2 regions of the Vibrio ziniensis genome follow, and region 1 is predicted to be linked to the other one. Evidence: riboswitches for the same ligand, from Rfam matches in the RefSeq annotation. Region 1 holds a riboswitch; the other holds the start of a gene.
What was found. Region 1 has a riboswitch for cyclic di-GMP ahead of G5S32_RS08875 (TfoX/Sxy family DNA transformation protein). Riboswitches for the same ligand answer to the same signal wherever they lie in the genome.

Region 1 (7,364 bases):
CAAGTTTGTTGATGCCTTTAGAGCGCCAATACCCCGCGTTTCTTCCTGTCGAAAGAAACATTGATTACGTGATGGTTTTAGGTAATGGACATGTTGTCGATGGCTATATACCACCAACTTCTGAACTATCACGAGCAGCATTAATGCGTTTAACGGAAGGAATACGTATTGCTAGGATGTACCCAGGATCCAAATTGATTCTTTCAGGTTATGCTGGTGGCAGCGAGTTTAGTCATGCTCGTATGTTAGCACGAGTCGCATTAGCACTCGGTGTAGCAAAGTCTGACATCGTGTTGTTAGAAACAGCAAAAGATACTTGGGAAGAGGCAAGACAAGCTGCTGCATTCGTACAAAGCAAAAAGTTGGTACTAGTGACTTCCGCCAGCCATATGGAAAGAGCAATTAAAGAATTTAATTCCGCAGGATTAAACCCGATTCCAGCGCCAACCAACTTTTTAGCTCAAGCTAACATTACTCAACCCTGGGATAAATACACGCCTCAAGCACGCTATTTGGAGCAAACCGAGCGCTTTTGGTACGAGAGCCTTGGTCAGCTTTGGCAAAAGATGCGCGATTATGTTGCTGGCTCTGATGGCAAACTAACACAAGATAAGTAGCTCCTTGCAAAGATGATATGAAGACCCGCTTTATGCGGGTCTTTTTTCGCCAACCTTCGCTCAACAAAGGTCTTCGATCTGCATACTTTAGTTCGCAAATTTCGTACAGAGCGTAATTATTGCTTAGACTTAGATAAAGAAAAGTACGGAGCTAAGTAATGAAAGAAATTAAAGCCTTTAACGAAAAACGAGCTGAAATCTATTGGTGGCTTTCAGGTTTGTTTGCTTGCGAACTCAGTTCACAAGACTTGTCACATTACTCATCCCCCGAAATTTACAATTTTCTCGCAGGACTTAGTGAAAACGACCATTTAGCAGTCTCCACTCACAAACTATGCGCAACTCTCAAGCAACTTCTCAAACATGAAGATGCACAAGTGCAAATTGCTAATAGCTTCTATAACCTATTTCTAAAATGTGATGGGAATTCGGCTCTCCCGTACGCATCTCTTTATATTGATAAATCAAAAATGAATAATAAAACTCCAGCACAAGCAATTGCTGAGTTAATGGAGCAAAATGGCGTACATGTTCAAGAGCAGACAAATGAATCATATGATCATCTCGCTATCGAATTAGACTTTCTCGGACACCTCATTATTCGCTCTAACGAACTTGAGAAAGAAGCCCGTATGGAACAGGCCCTAAAGTTCCAAGCGGACTATATTCGTCATCATCTATTGAACTGGATACCTGATTTTTCTTTTGATTGTGCGAGCAAGGATAAATTGGGATTTTATTCATCAATTTCAGTATTATTGGTCGCTTTTTTAGAGCTTGATTTAAACTATCTTACAGGCAATTGAAACTCATCGTTGGTTCAACAAAGGGCATGAATTGTGACTACAGTTAAGTTTGCGCTATTGATTTGTCGTTGCTAGCTAACCATTTGCGGTTTAAACTCAATACCATAAAAGATGAATCATTATTTAAAACTCAAACCGCTATATCGAAGCGGTTTTTGTGTTTTAACGACTTTAGGCTAGAAGCTTTATAAACTTCGCCGCTGCTGAATCCGGCCAGTAATGTGGGTTGTTTACCTAATAAAAAATTTAGCGAAATCAGCAGTCAAAACAGGACAAATATATGGCTACGATTAAAGATGTTGCTCGCTTAGCTGGCGTATCAACCACAACCGTATCACACGTAATTAATAAAACTCGCTTTGTTGCTGAAGCAACTCAAGAAAAAGTTCTCGAAGCAGTAAAAGAGCTAAACTACGCACCAAGTGCCGTAGCACGTAGCTTGAAATGCAATACTACCCGCACCATTGGTATGTTAGTTACTCAATCAACCAATCTATTCTTTTCTGAAGTCATCGACGGTGTAGAAAGCTACTGTTACCGTCAGGGTTACACACTGATTCTGTGTAACACAGGTGGCATCTACGAGAAACAAAGAGATTACATCCGAATGCTGGCTGAGAAGCGAGTGGATGGCATTTTAGTCATGTGCTCCGACCTAACACAAGAACTGTCAGAGATGCTTGAAAGTCATTCGGACATTCCAAAAGTCATCATGGATTGGGGTCCAGAAGCTTCTACTGCTGACAAAATCATTGATAACTCTGAATTAGGGGGCTATTTAGCGACTAAATACCTTATCGACAGAGGTCATAAAGACATTGCTTGCTTAAGTGGACACTTACATAAACTCGCTTGTCAGGAACGAATTGCGGGGTTCCGTCGCGCTATGGCAGAGGCGAACTTGACAGTGAATGATAACTGGATTCTTGAAGGCAACTTCGAGTGTGATACAGCAGTACTAGCTGCAGATAAAATTATCGCAATGGATAAAATGCCGACCGCTGTGTTCTGTTTCAACGATACAATGGCACTAGGGTTAATGTCACGTTTACAACAAAAAGGTGTTCGTGTACCCGATGACATTTCGGTAATCGGATACGATAACATTGAACTTGCAGAGTACTTCTCTCCGCCCCTAACCACGATTCATCAACCAAAACGTCGTGTGGGCAAAAACGCATTTGAGATTTTGTTAGAACGAATCAAAGATAAAGAGCATGAACGTCGAATCTTCGAAATGCATCCAGAAATTGTAGAGCGTGATACAGTAAAAGACCTTACAAAATAATTAGTTACTCTATTTAAGTACCGTTCAATAAGAGCCAGTGAAATTCATCTCACAAATATTAAAACAGTAATAAGCTCGCAAACCCAATATTCAAACTTTGATCAACGTCACATTTAGTTCACATAAATGTGATGCTTATTCAAAGTTTTGTTTATTATTTTGAAAGTAATGTCACGCACAGGGCAAACCATCTGAAAGGGTGGGACGCAAAGCCTCCGGCCTAAACCAATCCATGTTAGTTCATAATTGGTAGGTAGCGGGGTTGCCGATGGCAAAAAGGTATACATGAGTTGACGCTTGATTGACATGCTCAATGTATTCTTTTGCTATTCTCTCGGACCTGAATTTGGTGGCGTATTTATTAATACACCGAGACTAACAGCATGGATAAACCAGTACTAAAAGACTCAATGCGACTTTTTGAGCAACTAGGAAGCGTAAAATCGCGTTCTATGTTCGGAGGGTTTGGCATTTTCATCGATGACACGATGTTTGCTCTGGTCGTTAATGACCGACTACACATTCGTGCGGATGATCACTCCTCAAAGAATTTCCAACAACAAGGCTATGAACCTTACGTTTATAAAAAACGTGGTTTTCCTGTTGTGACTAAATACTTTGCCTTACCTGAAAATGTGTGGGATACCCCGCATCTAATTATTGAAAAAGCAAAGCAAGCCTTAGATGTCGCGAAACAAGAACGCGAGACTCAAGCTAAAGCGAAACCAGACCGACTTAAAGATCTTCCTAATATGCGTCTTGCTACAGAACGTATGCTCAAAAAAGCAGGAATCGATTCTGTTGACATGCTGCAACAGAAAGGCGCAGTGGCTGCGTTTAGAGCCGTGCAAGAGACTCATGCCACAACTGTTGGTATTGAGCTTTTATGGGCTTTAGAAGGTGCAATTGAAGGTAAGCATTGGTCTGTCATTCCCCAGTCTCGCCGCGATGAATTAATGCAGAAACTCTAGTTTCTATATTCGACTTAAAGATACAAAGCACTCTTCATAGGGTGCTTTTTTATGAATAATCAAAACCAAAATGAAATTTAAAGTCGGCTCTGCCTTTCCTATTCTCTATACATGATACCATTCTGGATAATTTCCTGATCAGTGAATAGGCGTCGATAAGCAAACCCTCCGAGCCATGGATGGATCGGAGGAGCTTCAGGGACGAATGAATGCGCGTTTGCGTTTGACGCCTATTCGCTGTTCTACCGATGCTCAGTCTGATCATATTTTTATCTAGGATGGTATGAGGAGCAAGTGATGGTTTTATCCAACTATTTTGGAGTTAACGATGAGTCATAAACTGATACTAGGGTTGATTTTAATTACCCTCATCGTTGTTATGGGTACTGAGTTTAGCCAATATCTCACTCTGGAATATGCGAAAACTCAACAAGCAGCCCTCTCTCAATACATAGACCAGAACCTCGTTTTTTCAGCTATTGCTTACTTTATCGCATATATTGTGATTACCGCTTTATCCATTCCCGGAGCTGCCGTTGTTACTCTTCTCGGAGCGGCTTTATTTGGCTTTTGGTTTAGTCTTATCTTAGTGTCTTTTGCTAGTACAATTGGTGCGACCCTCGCTTTTCTTAGCAGCCGATATTTGCTTCGCAATTGGATACAACACCGTTTTAGTGACAATCTTTCTGCCATCAATAAAGGTGTAGCGCAAGATGGTGCATTTTATCTGTTTACACTAAGATTGATTCCAGTGTTTCCATTCTTTCTTATCAACCTACTTATGGGCTTAACACCGATTTCAACGACTCGTTATTACCTAGTTAGTCAGTTGGGGATGCTCCCAGGAACGGCTGTTTATCTCAATGCAGGCACTCAACTTGCTGATATAGACACTCTGTCAGGAATACTATCTCCAAGCGTTCTACTTTCTTTTGCGTTATTGGGCATATTTCCGTTTTTGGCAAAACAAGTACTGACTAAACTTAAAAAGAGAACAATCACCGACGAGTAATATGAAAATATTCATTGCTCAACATCCAACTGAAGCACATATTGTGTGCGGGCTGTTGCGACAACAAAATATTCCCTGTGAAGTTCGAGGTGAAACGCTTTTCAGTGTCCGCGGGGAAATCCCTTTTGATGAAGCCTCTTCACCTTATGTATGGCTTTTGAATCTGAGTTTGCTCGAACAGTCCGAACAGGTTATAAGTGACTACTTACAACCAGCATTCCCAAATCAGCCAGATTGGGTCTGTAAGCATTGCGGAGAGAATAACGAACCGCAATTCGGATTGTGCTGGAATTGCGGCTATGAGAGCATCTAGAAGGCTTTTAAGCGTTAATGGTTAACTGCTTGTGGATGAAATCGATGGAAACTCGGTTAAATACTTCAGGCTGTTCAATATTGCACACGTGCCCACAGTCCGGTATTTCCCATAGTTCACTTTTCTCGTGCAATGCCACCATATCTTTAACAGGCTGGATAAACATATAGTCACGCTCGCCCATCAAATACAGGGTGGGTATCGGTAACTCTTTATCGCGAAAATAACGCATCATTGGATTAATCTCTGCAGTAAGAGTAAACCAACGTTTGAATTCTTTCTGGCAAAGCTTCTTCGCTTCTCGGACAAACAAGTTTCGAGATTGCTTTTGACTTCTTTGCGGCATAACGATATAGGCAAATAAACGGTAGAGCCACATATATGGTACAAAATTCTTACTTATATGCCCCAATTTAACCAAGATTTGCGAGCGGGTATTTAAACGGGTGACCGCACCACCCAACACCATAGAACTCACGCGTTCTGTTGCCAACTCTGCAAGGTTACGTACGATGATCGTCCCAAGAGACATTCCGACAAAATGCGCAGATTGAATCTTTAAGTGATCGAGAACTCGTAATACATCTAACGTAACAGACTTAAACGTATATTTGTTACTGATCAGATCTTTGATGAGCTGAGGGGATTTTCCGTGACCACGCAGATCAACAAACAACAAATTAAAATGCTGCTTATACGCTTTAATTTGCTTAAACCAAATGGACGAACTGCCTCCTGCACCATGTACAAATACCACCCATTCCTGACTGGTTGGATGATGGTAAATTTTATGAAAAAGCATGCTTTGGGGCATTGGTACCACTTAATTTAATGTGAAACAGAATAGACTGAGGGTACCACATCCTCCCCTTTCAAGGTGATTAGAGTTGTTAAATAATGCTACTCTACCTCGACCAGATCAAAAACAGAGCTTTAAAGCTCTGTTTTTGTTCATTTATCTATCTAGTCAAAAATTGCGTAGTTATACATCTTTACGTACTCCAACGCAGATTCTCGCCAACTGAAGTCACACCTCATTGCGCGTTGTTGAACTTCTAATAATAAATCTGGATGTTGAAGATAAAAAAGTAACGCGCGTTGCATTGTGATGAGTAATGCTTCTGGTGATGGCTCTTGGAAACCAAAACCAGTAGCTTCACTAGGGTATTTATCGTAATCCAACACGGTATCTTTTAGGCCACCAACTTCTCGCACAATCGGCAAAGTACCATAAGCCATACTGTAGATTTGGTTCAAACCACAAGCTTCGAACTCTGACGGCATTAAGAAGAAATCAGAACCAGCTTCAACAAGGTGCGCAAAGCGATTACTGTAAGCCTCAACAAAAGCAAATTGTGTTGAATGCACGCTGGCTATCTTGTGTAACTGATTTGCTACTTCGGGCTCCCCCGTTCCCACGATAACCAATTGAACATCGTTACGCAGAAACTTCTCCAAAATAGGAAGAATGTAATGGAAACCTTTTTGATGCGTTAGTCGACACACCATTCCAAATAGAGGAACGTCACGCTGCGGAAGCTGCAATTCTTCTTGCAACACTTTCTTACTGGCAGACTTACCCTTCTTCAACGATTTTGCTTCGTCTGAATAAAATTCTGGCAAGTATGTGTCCGTTCTTGGGTTCCACTCACTGTAATCACATCCGTTAACGATGCCATGTAAATCACGTGCTCGGCGTACAAAATCATCAACCAAACCATGAGAACCAAGAGGAGTAAGAAGCTCTGACGCGTAATTCGGACTTACCGCATTGACTTTGTCTGCAAATGCAATACCTGCTCTGAGCATACTGATATGGTCATGACCATACTCGAGGAACTCCATCCCCGACAAATTAAGTTCTGGAATGACTTCTAACTGATGATGAGAAAATATGCCTTTAAACATCGCATTGTGAATGGTTATGACACTTTTGACGCCAGTAAAGTAAGGGTCGTTTCTGAAGCGAGTTTTGAGAAGAAATGGAACTAACCCTGTATGCCAATCGTTAGCATGGATAATATCAGGTTTAATTCCTAGCTTAGGCAACACATCTAAACACGCTGCTGAGAAAAAGCCAAAGCGTTCTCCGTTATCAGGATAGGCTTGGTTGTGCTCAGCATAAAGTTCAGGACGGTCAAAATACATATCGCAATCAATGAGGTAAACAGGCACACCCTCAAGCTCTCTTTGACGAACTTGATAGCGAATATGTGGCCAATGAGTAAGTTCGGTTTCGAGAATCACTGGCGATGAATCTTTTTCAGGTACGCTGCGATAACCAGGTAAAACTATAGCGACTTGGTGGCCAAGTTCCAGCAAAGCTTTAGGCAGAGCCTTGGCTACATCAGCCAAGC
Region 2 (7,364 bases), on a different replicon from region 1:
TCCCGTGCCGTAAAAAATCTGGCATGCATCAAAACCATTAGTACCATTATAAGTTGTGCCTTCGTATGTACCGCTATAATCATTGAAGTAACCAGCACAATCATTGCCACTAACGTAAGCGGTTATTAATGTAGCAAAAGCAGAGTGGCTACCGAGAAGCAGCACATTGATTAACACTAGAGGAAATAGAGCTACAAAACGCATAAACGCTACTTTAACTAACCGAACACTAGAAAAAAAATTCGTTTTCATAATCTTTGTCCTTTCAAAAGATCAGAATATCTGCCGCATTACATGCAGTTGTTGTGCCAAATGCTAATGCATCATTTTCCACATGCAGATCATGACGTTAGTAAGTGCCACAACTCACACCCTCGGAAGTTGTAAATTTATCCGACATAATCACCCACTACTCCATCGTTAGCTAATCTCTTTTTGCCCCTAGAAAAGCATTCAAAGTCATCAGGATTGTGAATCAATAAATGTAAATTGCTAATAAAAACAAATATATATTAGATTATTTAACATGTGATTTTTTTGAATTTTTCCGCCTATTCCCATTAGATTACAACTGTAAAAAAAATAGACAGATTGGGTGAAGATTTTGCGACACGAGCAGTTAAAAAGTTAACTCTGAGTTTTGGTTGCATAAAGTAAAAGGCCTAGCTATTAAGCTAGGCCTTTGAGTTAAATTTCATACAGGATCCGTTATCGGAAAGCCCACTGAGTGCTGGATAGTCTCCGGGTAGATTATATACCTACGCTTACTTGCTTACCTGCACACTCGTTTGCGAAATATTACCAGCTACATCTTCCGCTATAGCCATAATGATATGGCTACCGTTACTCACTTTACGGGTATTCCAGCGGTAATTAGAAGTTGCAGCATCAGTCGAAAGTACCAATTCTCCATCAATGTACAACTTCACCATTGCAATACCAGAGTCATCGTTAGCATTTATATCGATCGATACTACTTTACTTATAGTACTACCATTAGCTGGATTCAAAATTGACACACTCGGAGCTACTACATCAACGACTTCTACTTCAGCTTGGTTATCGACAACAACTATTTGAGTATCAGAGATACCTTCATTATCAGCAGCATCATAAGCATAAGCCGTCAGTGTTACTTCACCGTTATCAGCCTGAGTCGAATCCCAGCTAAACTGATATGGTGCAGAAATATCGGTTGCGACCAATACACCGTTTGCATATAGAGACACTGAGCTCACCCCTTGATCATCGCTTGCTGAAACATCTACGTTCACCAAACCTGCAATCTGCGCATTTTGTTCAGGAGTTACGATAACTACCTCAGGAGCTTGGGTATCGACACTCTGAGTATCTGTATCCAATGCCAGAGTCACAGCAGCAAATGCATTGACTCGCCCATGACCGTAAGATGTATCCCATCCTGGAGTTCCAAGATCATCAGCAGACTGCTCAAGTACAAGTTCAACCTCATCCGGCGAAAGGTTTGGATTTGCAGCCATAACGAGCGCAGCGACACCAGCAACAACCGGACTGGAAAATGATGTACCGCTGGCTGCTCCATATCCGCCACCATTAGTAGTAGTCCAAATACTCAAACCTGGGGCGGAAATATCAACCATATCTCCGTAGTTAGACCAACTATTTTTAGCATCAGCCTTGTCTGTTGCCGAAACAGTAACTAACGCTGTCTGTTCGCTGTAGCCTGGATCAGTTCCACTGTTACCAGCAGCAACAATAACGAGCCCACCCTTGTTTTTCATATATTGAGCTGCAGAAATAACACTGCTACTTCCATTCATATAATCGAAGCTAATGTTTGCAACTCTAGCCCCATTATCCGCAGCCCAAACTATCCCTTCTGTTATATCACTAGTATAAGCTGCGCCATCAGTACGGTTAGTAACTCGTACAGGCATTAGAGAAACATTCCATGCAACAGATGTGACGCCAAGTCCATTGTTACTTGCTGCACCAATGGTCCCTGCAACCTTTGTCCCATGGCCAAAAATATCGCTGCTATCAGTATTATTGCTAGCTGTGTTCCAACCCGAAACTAATTGAGAGCTGAGATCTGGGTGATCAGGATCAACCCCACTGTCCAATACAGCGACCACAACCCCACTTCCATCTGTGATATCCCATGAATCCGGAGCTTGGATCTTAGGCAGGTGCCAGCCAGAACTATAATATGTGTCATTAGCTACCATTTCTGGGGAGTGCAGCTGATCTTTTTCTGCAAAAGCAATGTTAGGATTTTTCGCAAGTGCACGCGCTACTGCTTCCTCTGCCTGCGCCGGGACTTCGACGATATGAATGCCCAATCCCTTGATCACACCCTTAGAATGACCGCCACTGCGTTCAAGAATTTGCTGAAGTTTCTCTTCGCTAAGACCAGCTTTAGGTTGTACCAGTATTCGACCTTCAGCCCAAGTTGTAGCAGCCATAGCGGTACTTGCAGATACACCGCAAACTAGCGCTATTAGTGAGCTGCCAGCAAATCTGAACAATCGTGAATTTAATGAGTGCTTCTGATGAGCTTTATTTACAACTTGATGAGTATTGAAGGTTGAAGTAGTCAATGTCTAATTCCTCTCGCGGATCAATCCTTCTACTGGATTTCTACTTCGCGAGAGGTGCACAGGGTTACCCCAAAGCGCGCTTATTTTTATTTCGCTAAACGTATTTAGAGTTAGCAATAAAAACAAGTCCACGTCATGAGACAGTACTGGCAGCCCCGCTATCATAGGATTAATCCCGTAGACCGGAAACTTTGCGTCACCATCTTTCGATGGTTTTGCCATTTTCAGTATTTTCTTAGATTGTATATCTTAATTAATTTACTGTTTTACTTAGGTTTATAAAACAGCAATATTAAATAATCAACAAAACCAAACCCTTAGCCATCTTATTAAGATATATACTTTCTTAATAAGTTATATGTATAGAATCTCTTTGTATTTATATTGCCATAAATATAAATTTGCGCAATAAGTGACCAATAAATTAATTGCGTCTATCGATGTATGGCTTTGATATCATTAATAGCTTCAATGAATAAATTTAATTTTTATTGAACCAAGATCACACTAACACCAAGAAAAGAGTCTTCAAACCTGAGATTGATACCAACTAATTGAGAGTAAATACTCTAAATAGATAGCTAATCTGAATAACTCGCTATCCTTCAAATGCGTTTATCGCAATTATTTTAAGAGACTTTTGGATAATGCCTAATCTTTATTTTTAATTATCATAATATTAGCTAAAATTTACTGAATCCCTAAGATAAAGTTCGTTAATTAATTCAATAAAAAATAAATTGTCTTTCACTTATAATGATGATCATATGCAACAAAGAATCCTAGTGTTTTAATGTTATTTGAGCCGTCATTAATGACAATATATTCATAAATTTCATCTAGATGTATGCATTACTAAGGCAGTAAGTGAGTGAGATAGGTAATGGCTCTAAGCCCGATTGAATCAAAGTTGCGCTTTTACCAAGCTTTAAAAACATCTGGCATCAGCACTCGTGTGTTTTTAAGTAAAAAATTATCTATGCAAATCAAAATCGTTTAGCGAGCACAATCATCGTTATTTGTACGAATCCTTTTTATTTATTTTTAAAAGAATGGGTTGATAGCTATTTTCAGTTTTATGCCTACCTACAACATACATATCACCATTATTGCTTTTCGTTACACTACCAAAAAGTGACAGCCCCTTTAGATGGTCTACTTCCAGTTTTGTAGTGTAGCTTTTGTCTAAAGTAGTTTCATAAACTATCCACTCATAGTTTTTTCTTTTTCCTATACCAACAAGTAATTCTTCACCATCTATCGTAAATAGTGATGCAATATATGCACTACCATCAGGATGCATCATACCAATATATTTAATCTTCTGTTTTTTATCTTTAAATGGAGAGATTAAATACAGCCCGCCATCAGAGGTAGTAAAATAGATATCACCATTTTTCATGCTAGTGTAACCGACTATCCCATGATGATTATTGATGTTTTCTTCCTGATAACTTGGTAATGGATATTCAGCAACCGTATTCAACTGGGTATCATATTCTTTCAAGCTGACTTTGATAATATCAGAATCAATATCACTTAGGCTTGGCACATAAACATGTCCAACCTCATCGACAATAAAATTTCTGGATACATGCATTTTTACGGAACCCGAAACAACTCGCGCTGTTGTTCCAGTTTTAGTGTCATACTGGTATATGACATGATTCCAATAGCCCAAGGCGTACACATACCTTCCATTGGTATTAACTGCAATTAGAGCCTCTTCAGTAGACATTACATGTTCCCAGCTCTCACTATCTGGCAATTTTCGCCAAAGGTGCCCGCCCCACACTGGATTTATATCCTCAGCTTCACCAGATTCATCAAAAGAACTAAAGTACAGGTAGCCATCATTTGCTTGGTAGATTTTGCTGTGAAGCTTGTTTTGTCGAGTACCTTCTCGATAAACATTGTTCTTTTTTAGCTCTCGGACCGTTTCACCTTGCGGTGATACCTGCTTTGTAACTGGGTTATATTGATATAAGAAAGAAGAACCATACACACCACCATGTGACGATACACCAAAGTAAATATTTCCAGCGTCGTCTCTACCACTGGCCCCCCATATTGCATCTAGGTTACCGCTTTTTTGCAGCTCAATTATTTCAACAGTTGGCGCGGCTAGTATATCTTTAGGCAGTGATGTAAATACTGTTCCCACCCTATTTTCAAAATTTCTTGTTGGTAGTTCAATTTCTTCGTTATTCTGGCCACAAGCAGTTAGCAACAGTACTACGACAAAAAGAATCCACCTCATAAATTATCCTTTTAAACTCAGCACCAGTCAGTTGTCACATCAGTATAGCTCGGATAATAGTCATTACCTTTAGCTAGGTAATATAGTACTTTGAGCTTTGTTTAATATATGAAATCAGATTTAACACTTTATGCTCAGCCAATGATAACTAGCAATAAACATTAGACATTGCTAATATTTGTATCGTTCGATAATAAAACCTTACTACTATGAATGAACAACTACTCATCTTACTGATAATTATCGCCATTTTTATCCTATTTAAGAGCTACAGTTCAAGGAGTGCCATATCAGCTCTATCTAAACTTAATATTGATACCCTCCAGTTACTCGATGTGAGAAGTGAAAGTGAATTTGCGGGTTTCAGTGCCCCAGGAAGCCTCAATATACCAGTACAGTCATTGGTATCAGGCAATACAAAAGGCCTTGAACGATCGAAGACCATCGTGGTTTATTGTGCATCAGGAATGCGTTCGGCAACCGCTGCAGCATGGCTAAAAAAACAGGGCTACACTGTTATTAATGCAGGAACGATAGGCAATATTATCAAAGGGATAAAATTCTAACTTACTGCATGCCAAATCGACAGAGAAGCTTTGAACTTAAATTGATACTAGGTTTAATTCGTTATTTCACGATTCAATCTAGTAAAAGTATATCTCGACAGCATTCTTAAAGTTGAAACTCATTAATTCAGCTATCGAGATACAGATTACTTGTTTTGTAAATTACGACTAAGACTTAGTCTTGCGGACCAGTTCCCCCATCGACTTGACTACCAAGGCTTGAAGCCGCTTCTAGGGTGTAGTTATACATATCTACATCTGTAAACACTGTTGCCCCATCGTCGACATATTGAGATGTTGCTGAAACGCCAGTGTATGAGTTACCCGATGCACTAAAGTAAGCATCACCGATATTCCAATGAGGTCTAGCACTGTTTTCAAAGTAGTTATTCTCTACTAGGATTTGAGCACTATCATCACCACCAATCGAGAAGTAAGAGATATCTTTCCAGTAATTATTGAATAGATGGACACGAGTGTCTTCCCCTTGGATTTTAGGGTTACGTCCCGCGGCTGTATCCCAAAAATTATGGTGGAAAGTGACATCAGATTCGCTAACCAAATTTGTATACCAGTGTTGGTTCGCACAAACTTGAGCATTGTATCCGTAAAAACGGTTCCAGCTTGCGGTGACGTTTTGGCTGTTTTTAATATCCAAGTACCCATCACTAATTTTACTAAACGCAACATGGTCAATCCAAACGTGGCTACTATCTTCTACTGTAATACCATCTCCAGCTTCCACTAACGCAGGATTGATGTTTGAGATAGTTAGATTACGAATAATGACGTTTTCAACTCCATTGAGATTCAAGCTCGCACCAATGATGCTTGAAGAGCTACCTAAACCAATCAAAGTTTTGTTAGATTGTACGTTGATAGTCGTGTCGTTACGTGTTACAGAAACCGTATCATCTGACGTACTTGCTTCAAAATCACTACAAGTTTGAGTACTGGTAGGAACACGATACCAAGTTTTTCCATCATCATTCCAATACGAACAATCGAGAGCACAAGCTTGCACTGTGCGGTCTGACGTACGACAGTCTATGCTGGTATTCGCAACCTGGATAACTTGTGCATCACTAGATTCTAAGGCGGAGGTTAAAGCACTACAGCTTGATACAGTAATTGTGCTACCCGCAGCACCACCCGTAGTCGTTGATAGATTATCATCACCAGACTGTGCGGCAAAACCGACTAAATCTTCATCACTCGATGAACCATCGCAGCTTCCAGAAACTGGATTGATATACCAGCGTTGTGAACTTGCTGATGCATCTTCATTTTGGTAAACGTTTGAACCATTTGTTGAGCCAGCTACGGTAAGAGAAAGTTGTGAGTTTTTATTGACGATTTTAAACCCACCTGAAGACTGAACTTTTAGTTCCCAACGTTGGTTGTCACCATCCCAATCGCTATAAGTATCTACGTTCGCTCCGTTAGACGTGGAAGCGTTCAATACTTCTAATAACTTACTGTTATAAACCGACTTGATTTCCCAGTAATTATCACTCTGTTTAGTTAATATAAACTGTTGGTTACTTGCTTCCCACAAGTCATAAGTGATCACATTTGGCACACTACTGGTGTCGTTAGTGTTAACATCCAGAGCTTGCCCAGAGCCTTTATTTATAATGTAGTAGGTACCACCCGAAGTTGGAGTGGTTGAACAGTTCTCTGCAAAAGCAGAGGCACTTATCAAAGTAAAAGTAATAGCGATAGCTTTCTTCCACCATGATTGACGATGTAAAACTTTCATTTGTTACCTCTTATAATTTCTATGTCGATAGAAAAGGTGTGACTTCTGAAATTAGAATTATTTTAACTACTTGCTTGAGCTAATCTTCTTTTTGTTCATCGACCATTTATTTATTGAAATAATGTTTTAATACTGAATCATTCAGCAGCGAAACAATACATCCCAAGTCTCTTAAGTCAACACTGATTGTAACAAAT

Region 2: linked by a shared signal. The riboswitch ahead of G5S32_RS16325 (S8 family serine peptidase) and the one ahead of G5S32_RS08875 (TfoX/Sxy family DNA transformation protein) in region 1 are both predicted to bind cyclic di-GMP.

Annotation. Positions count from the first base shown of each region.
Region 1 covers NZ_CP049331.1:1,941,128-1,948,491, forward strand. The annotation lists gene elyC (envelope biogenesis factor ElyC) at 1-617, shown strand, start outside; gene torD (molecular chaperone TorD) at 776-1,423, shown strand; gene purR (HTH-type transcriptional repressor PurR) at 1,704-2,711, shown strand; cyclic di-GMP riboswitch class I at 2,883-2,981, shown strand; gene G5S32_RS08875 (TfoX/Sxy family DNA transformation protein) at 3,095-3,682, shown strand; gene G5S32_RS08880 (TVP38/TMEM64 family protein) at 4,011-4,694, shown strand; gene G5S32_RS08885 (alpha/beta fold hydrolase) at 5,015-5,821, opposite strand; gene glgA (glycogen synthase GlgA) at 5,971-7,364, opposite strand, start outside.
Region 2 covers NZ_CP049332.1:284,609-291,972, forward strand. The annotation lists gene G5S32_RS16320 (PEP-CTERM sorting domain-containing protein) at 1-252, opposite strand, end outside; gene G5S32_RS16325 (S8 family serine peptidase) at 765-2,579, opposite strand; cyclic di-GMP riboswitch class I at 2,725-2,809, opposite strand; gene G5S32_RS16330 (ligand-binding sensor domain-containing protein) at 3,595-4,839, opposite strand; gene G5S32_RS16335 (rhodanese-like domain-containing protein) at 5,049-5,405, shown strand; gene G5S32_RS16340 (pectate lyase family protein) at 5,581-7,167, opposite strand.